Linked DNA regions of Sagittula stellata E-37. The protein of the gene in region 1 binds, or shares a complex with, the protein of each later gene. Links are inferred from orthologs where the notes say so. Each region holds a gene or a part of one and is shown on either strand. Other genes may lie near its edges.

What was found. The genes of interacting proteins can lie anywhere in the genome.
Region 2: the proteins of fabF (region 1) and ABFK29_RS14310 are in contact, whole or in part, in a solved structure (PDB 6OKG), measured with the Escherichia coli proteins. The link is inferred for Sagittula stellata E-37 from one-to-one orthologs.

What each region holds. Positions count from the first base shown.
Region 1 is NZ_CP155729.1:2,821,761-2,825,796, forward strand. What follows is about bases 694-3,600. They hold fabF (beta-ketoacyl-ACP synthase II), read right to left. Parts: upstream 2,833-3,600; coding sequence 1,555-2,832; downstream 694-1,554. Other genes in these bases: mltG (endolytic transglycosylase MltG), read right to left, coding at 694-1,457; ABFK29_RS13400 (hypothetical protein), read right to left, coding at 3,341-3,600. Outside these bases: ABFK29_RS13385 (cupin domain-containing protein), read left to right, coding at 1-209; more of mltG, read right to left, coding at 300-693; more of ABFK29_RS13400, read right to left, coding at 3,601-4,036. UniProt on the Escherichia coli protein: Involved in the type II fatty acid elongation cycle. Catalyzes the elongation of a wide range of acyl-ACP by the addition of two carbons from malonyl-ACP to an acyl acceptor.
Region 2 is NZ_CP155729.1:3,018,739-3,021,585, forward strand. It holds ABFK29_RS14310 (acyl carrier protein), read right to left. Parts: upstream 1,618-2,847; coding sequence 1,384-1,617; downstream 1-1,383. Other genes in the region: mazG (nucleoside triphosphate pyrophosphohydrolase), read left to right, coding at 1-21; ABFK29_RS14305 (Fe(3+) ABC transporter substrate-binding protein), read left to right, coding at 101-1,105; fabG (3-oxoacyl-ACP reductase FabG), read right to left, coding at 1,839-2,576; fabD (ACP S-malonyltransferase), read right to left, coding at 2,833-2,847. UniProt on the Escherichia coli protein: Carrier of the growing fatty acid chain in fatty acid biosynthesis.

The DNA of each region.
Region 1 (4,036 bases):
GCACATGGCGGGCCACGCCCGGGAAATGGCGGATCAGTTACGACGAATGGGAATACTGCCGCATCCTCGACGGTCATTCGATCATCACGGAAGAAGGCGGCGACGCAGCGGACGTGCGCGCGGGCGACAGCTTCATCCTGCGCCCGGGCTTCCGCGGAACATGGGAAGTGGTCGAGACGACGACCAAGGAATACGTCATCCGCCTTTGACACCGGAGCGCCTGCGGAGCGGGCCCTGTCGCCGGGCGGGTTGGCGGGCGGGCGCTTTGCGTCAGCAACAGTCCCGACCCGCCAGCAGTCTCAGTTGTCCCGCTGCGCCTCCAGCGCGCGATAGGCCGCCACGTTGCGGTTGTGCTCGTCCAGCGTCTCGGCAAACACATGGCCGTCCGCCGGGTCCAGCGTCTTCGCCACGAAGTAGACGTAGTCGGTCGACGACGGGTTCAGCGCCGCCTCGATCGACAGCCGGCCCGGGTTGGCGATTGGGGTCGGCGGCAGACCGTCGATCACGTAGGTGTTCCACGGCGTGCTCGCACGCAGCTCCGACTGCCGCAGACCGCGCCCCAGGATACCCTTGCCCTCGGTCACGCCATAAATGACGGTCGGGTCGGTCTGCAGGCGGATGCCCTTCTCCAGCCGGTTCACGAAGACCGAGGCCACCAGGCCGCGTTCCTCCGCGTTCCCGGTCTCCTTCTCGATGATCGAGGCAAGGATCAGCGCCTCCTCCGGGCTGTCCAGCGGCAGGCCCTCCTCGCGGTTCGACCAGGCCTCCGCAAGGATCAGCTCCTGCGCCTGGCGCATCCGTTCCACGAGGCTCGCACGGGTGTCGCCAACGCCGATCTCGTAGCTGTCGGGGGCCAGGCTGCCCTCTTCGGGCACCTCGACCTCACCCTCAAGCACGTCGATCTCGCCCAGTTCCTGCACCACCTGCCAGCTCGTCACGCCCTCGGCCAGCGCCACGCGATAGCGCGTGTCGTTCGCCTGACGCACCTCGGTGTATTCCTCGGGCACCTCGTCCTCGGCCGGGTCGAAGCTGGCCTGTGTCTCGTAGCGCCCGGTGGCCGGGTCGATGGCCCGCACCTGCACCGTCGCGCGGTTGATGCCGATGCGATAGACCACTTCCGTCCCGCAGGTCGACGCGCCGCCCCGGGTGATGATATCCGTGATCTCCGACATGGAGGCGCGCTCGGGAACAAGGAAGCTCCCCGCCTTCAGCTCCTGCGTCTTGTCGCCGTATTCGGCGCCAAGGCGGAACATCATCGCGCTTTTCACGGCCCCCTGCTCCGCGAGGTTGTCCGAGACCCGCGCCATGTTGGAGCCGCGCGGCACCTCCACGCAGATCGGCGCGCTCAGCGGCCCCTCCGCGGAATATTCGGCCTGCGCCCACAGAAGGACGCCGCCAAAGAGAAACAGCGCGACGACCAAAAGGGTCAGCGCGTTCGAGGCGATGCTGCGCCACATGATATTGCCCCTATATTGCCCTTTGCTCCGCCCCTCGCACGGGGGCCTGTGCTCACCTCGTTCAGGCGCGCCCGGCTGACCGCGCGCGCCCGGATCCTCAGTCGACCTTGCCGAAGATCACACTGGCATTGGTGCCGCCGAAACCAAAGCTGTTCGACAACGCATAGGCGATCCGCCGCTCGCGCTTGGCGTTGGGCGCCAGGTCCACGGGTGTCTCGACCGCCGGATTGTCGAGGTTGATCGTCGGCGGCGCCACCTGGTCGCGGATCGCGAGGATCGAAAAGATCGCCTCGATCGCGCCCGCCGCCCCCAGCAGGTGGCCGGTCATCGACTTGGTCGAGGACATGGTCACCTTCGAGGCATGCTCGCCAAGAAGCCGCTCCACCGCGCCAAGCTCGATGGTGTCCGCCATGGTCGACGTGCCGTGCGCGTTGATATAGTCGATGTCCGCCGGCGTCAGCCCCGCGTCCTTCAGCGCCGCGCGCATCGACCGCTCGCCGCCCTCACCCGTCTCCGACGGCGCGGTGATGTGGTAGGCGTCGCCGGTCAGCCCGTAGCCGCGGACCTCGGCGTAGATCTTCGCACCGCGCGCCTTGGCATGCTCGTATTCCTCCAGCACCACGACGCCCGCGCCCTCGCCCATGACGAACCCGTCGCGGTCGGCGTCATAGGGGCGGCTCGCGGCCTTCGGATCGTCGGCGCGTTTGGTCGACAGCGCCTTGCAGGCGTTGAACCCCGCGATGCCGATCTCGCAGATCGCCCCCTCGGCGCCCCCCGCCAGCATCACGTCCGCATCGCCGTACTTGATCAGCCGGGCCGCGTCGCCGATGGCATGGGCACCGGTGGAACAGGCCGTCACCACCGCGTGGTTCGGCCCCTTGAAACCATAGCGGATCGACACGTTGCCGGAAATCAGGTTGATCAGCGCGCCGGGGATGAAGAACGGCGACACGCGGCGCGGTCCCTTGTCCCGGATCAGCAGCGCGGTGTCGGCGATGGACGACAACCCGCCGATGCCCGACCCAATCATCACGCCGGTCCGCTCGCGGCTGTCCTCGTCCTCGGGCATCCAGCCCGAGTCACGGACGGCCTGATCGGCGGCGGCGATGCCAAACTTGATGAACTCGTCGACTTTGCGCTGTTCCTTCTTGTCCATGTAGGCGTCGCAGTTGAACGTCCCGTCGGACCCGTCCCCCAGCGGAACCTCACACGCATAAGTGGTGCCAAGGTGGCTCGCGTCGAAACGCGTGATCGGACCGGCGCCCGACTGTCCTTCGAGCAGGCGGCTCCAGCTGGCTTCCACCCCATCGGCCAGCGGCGTGACCAACCCCAGCCCGGTAACGACGACACGACGTGCCATTGCGGCTCTCTCCATTCTCATTCTCCGACCCGCTCTTAGCGCGCCTTGGCCCCCATCGGCAAGGCCGCGCGCTCAGACCGCCATGACGCTCCCGCGACGCCGCGGCGCAGGACCCGCGCGGCAGGAAGGCCGCCCGCACCGGCATCTTCCCGCCGACGAGACCGCCGCGACCACCACCCGAGGGCTCCCGGCGCAGGGCCCGCCTGCCCGCCGCCATGCGCCACTCATGGGGTAACCGGACACACCGCCATCGACAGCCCGGATCGTCCGCGCGTCATACCGCTGTGACGATCGCCACGCCATTGCCCGGGCACCCGGCCAACCCGACGGGCCACGTGCCCGCGAACCGCGCCCCGGCACCGCCCGCGCGATCAAGGCCAACAAACCGTCCAAGACAACCCGTCCCGACGGCTATTCGGCCCCTCGGCGGACCGCCCCTTCATCTTGGCCAAAATACCTCGGGGAGCGCGAGGGGCCGGCCCCTCGCACCCGTCACCTCAACCGGCGCGAACATTGGGCAGGCTCACGCCCAGTTGCCACCAAGATCTTCTCGTGCCCGGTCGATCCAGTGATCCCGCAGCCAGGCACAGGGTTTGGAGTAGCGGATGAACGACCCCGACCACCCGGTCAGCGCGTCCGTCATCTTCGGCCGGCCGTGAAAGCAGACCACCCGCGCGTCGTCCGGCAGCGTCGGCGGGCGCAGATAATTCACCGGAAACGGGTTGCAGTCATACTTGAAGGACGCCACCCAAGGGTCCGGAATATATGTGAAAACGCCGCGATCCAGGGCTTTGGTGGAGGTATAGCGCTGCTCGGATCCGCGTGCCTTTTCGACTTCCGCATAAGGGTTCGCCGCGATGTCGTCGTAGAGGAACCCGTGCACCGCCGGATCGAAGCGGAAAACCGAGCCATGCCCCGTCACACGCCCCTTGCGCTTCTCGATCCAGTCGATCCGCATGGCCACCGTCTCCGGGGCGAGTTCGTAAATTTCGTCCAGCCCGCCGGTGATCACCACGTCCAGGTCGAACCCCAGCACCGGACCGTCGAGGTCGGGCACTAACCCCGGGCGAAACAGCGAAACCTTGCGCATCGCGCCCTGCCGGTTCGCCACCTTCAGCGCTTCCGCCATCGGTTCCGCGAAAGGCTCCACCGGCAGCGGCAGAACCTCGATGTCGGGATGCAGCCCCTCGGCGTGCTCCGTCATGCAGAAGAAGCGCAC
Region 2 (2,847 bases), 200 kb from region 1 along the record:
AAAGCGCAGGAAAAAGCCTGAGCGTTACCGTCGGGTATTGACTGATGTTTTTTGTCGGGTTCTAACGCCCGCATCAGGAAACGCTCCGAAAGGATCTGCAATGTTCATTCGCGCCACCACCGCACTGACCTGTCTTGCCATGGCCACACCCGTGATGGCCCAGGAAGTCAACGTCTACAGCTACCGCCAGCCTGAACTTCTGGCACCGCTGACCGAGGCCTTCACCGAAGAGACCGGCATCAAGGTCAACGTCGCCTTTCTCGAACAGGGGATGGTCGAACGCCTGCAGGCCGAGGGTCGGCGCTCTCCGGCAGACGTCGTTCTGACGGTCGATATCTCGCGGTTGAACGCCGTCGTCGCGGCCGGTGTCACCCAGCCTGTCGAAAGCGACACGCTGATGAAGAACGTGCCGGCCATCTACCACGATCCGGACAAGCAGTGGTGGGGCCTCACCACCCGCGCCCGCGTCGTCTATGCCTCGAAAGAGCGCGTGGCTGAGGGCGAAGTGACCACCTACGAGGATCTCGCCGATCCGAAGTGGAAAGGCCGCATCTGCACCCGGTCCGGCACCCATGCCTACAACGTGGCGCTCGTCAGCGCGATGCTGGTTCACCACGGCGAAGAGTACACGCGAGAGTGGCTCGAAGGCGTGAAGGCCAACCTCGCCCGCAAGCCGCAGGGCAACGACCGCGCGCAGGTCAAGGCGATCTGGGCCGGCGAGTGCGACATCAGCCTCGGCAACACCTACTACATGGGCCAGATGCTGAACGACCCGGAACAGAAGGAATGGGCGGATTCGGTCGACATCGTGTTCCCGACCTTCGAGGAGTCCGGCACGCATGTGAACATCTCCGGCGTGGCAATGACCGCCGCCGCTCCGAACAAGGAGAACGCGCTGAAACTCATGGAATTCCTGACGTCGCCGAAGGCGCAGGAGATCTACGCAGAAGCGAACTACGAATACCCGATCGCACCCGGCGCAGAGCCGGCGGAACTGGTCGAGAGCTGGGGCACCTTCACCCCGGACGAAACCAACCTGATGACCATCGCGGGCGAACGGTCGGCGGCGCTCAAACTGATCGAGGAAGTCGACTTCGACGGCTGATCGCCGACACACGATGAGCGCGGCCCGGACCTGCCCTCACGCGGTCCGGGCACGCATCGTCAGACCTGTGTCCGAAGCAACGAAAGGGGCGCCACCCGACGGGTCGGCGCCCCTTTTTTCGTGTCCACCAAAGCACATGACCACCGTGTATGGCCTTGCGGCCGGGTATGGTGGGCGGGGCGATGCCGCAGGCGAGCGCCGTCCCCATCCCAAACCTTCCCCCAAAAGAAAACGGCGCCCCCGAGGGAGCGCCGCAAAACCACGTCCGAAGATAGCGCTTACTGCGCTTCGGTGATGAACTTCACCGCGTCGCCGAAGGTCTGGATGGTCTCGGCCGCGTCGTCCGGGATCTCGATGCCGAACTCTTCTTCGAACGCCATCACCAGCTCAACGGTGTCGAGGCTGTCCGCGCCGAGGTCGTCGATGAACGACGCCGATTCGACGACCTTGTCCTCGTCAACGCTCAGGTGCTCGACCACAATTTTCTTCACGCGATCTGCGATGTCGCTCATGTTCTTTCCTCACAAGTCTGTGGGCTACTCAAAACCCAGTTTGCCCGACCCCGCGGCGGACTTTCGTTGCCCGTTTGGCGGGCGGCTCGATCTACCGGGGTCGCCCCGGATCCCGGCGCGCAAAGCTGCGGACCGGCCTGTAAATCAGTGCGGCCTATAGCACAGGCGGCGGGGATGGCAAATGCTTTCCCGTGCCGCCGCGCAGAAGGCCGCCGCGCAAATCACAGCATCGCCATTCCGCCGTTCACGTGAAGCGTGGCGCCTGTGACATAGGCAGCCTCGGGGCTGGCCAGGTAGAGAACCGCCGCCGCGACTTCCTCGGACGTGCCCATGCGACCCGCAGGAATCTGGTTGAGGATTGCGCCCTTCTGGTCCTCGTTCAGTTTGTCGGTCATCGCCGTCTCGATGAAGCCCGGCGCCACCGCGTTCACCGTGATCCCACGGCTGGCGACCTCGTAGGCCAGCGATTTCGACATGCCGACGAGCCCCGCCTTGGCGGCAGCATAGTTGCCTTGCCCCGGGTTGCCCGTGGCACCCACCACCGACGAGATGTTCACGATCCGGCCCCAGCGCGCCTTCATCATGCCGCGCAGCACGCCCTTGCACAGCCGGAAGGTGGAGGTGAGGTTCACTTCCAGCACCTGTGCCCATTCCTCTTCGGACATGCGCATGAAGAGGTTGTCGCGGGTGATCCCCGCATTGTTCACCAGGATGTCGAGGCTGCCCATCGCTTCGACCGCCTGTTTGGGCAGAGCGTTCACCGCATCGGCGTCAGACAGGTTGCAGGGCAGCACATGCGCGCGCGCACCCAGTTCTGCCGCCAGCGCCTCAAGAGGTTCGGTACGTGTGCCCGAAAGCCCCACCGTGGCCCCCGCGCCGTGCAGTGCCTTCGCGACCGCGCCGCCAATGCCCCCCGATGCGCCGGTCACCAGCGCCGTCTTGCCTGTCAGATCGAACATGACCCTCGTCTCCTTCGGACTTCATTTCGCTCCGGTTATCAGCCGGACGCACACTTCGCCAGTGCCGCAAACCAGCCCTTGCCCATTCAGGCACATCCGGACCGCGTTGCCATGGGTTGTACCTGCCGGGCAGAAGTCCGGCGACCTTCGCCACATACGAATCCAGAACCGAGGTCTCCGGAGCGCCATGTGGCACGGCTGCATGGCTCTGAACAGACGTCCGGCGGGCGTCGCGCCTGCCAGACGCCCCGGCGTATCAGCCCTTCACGCT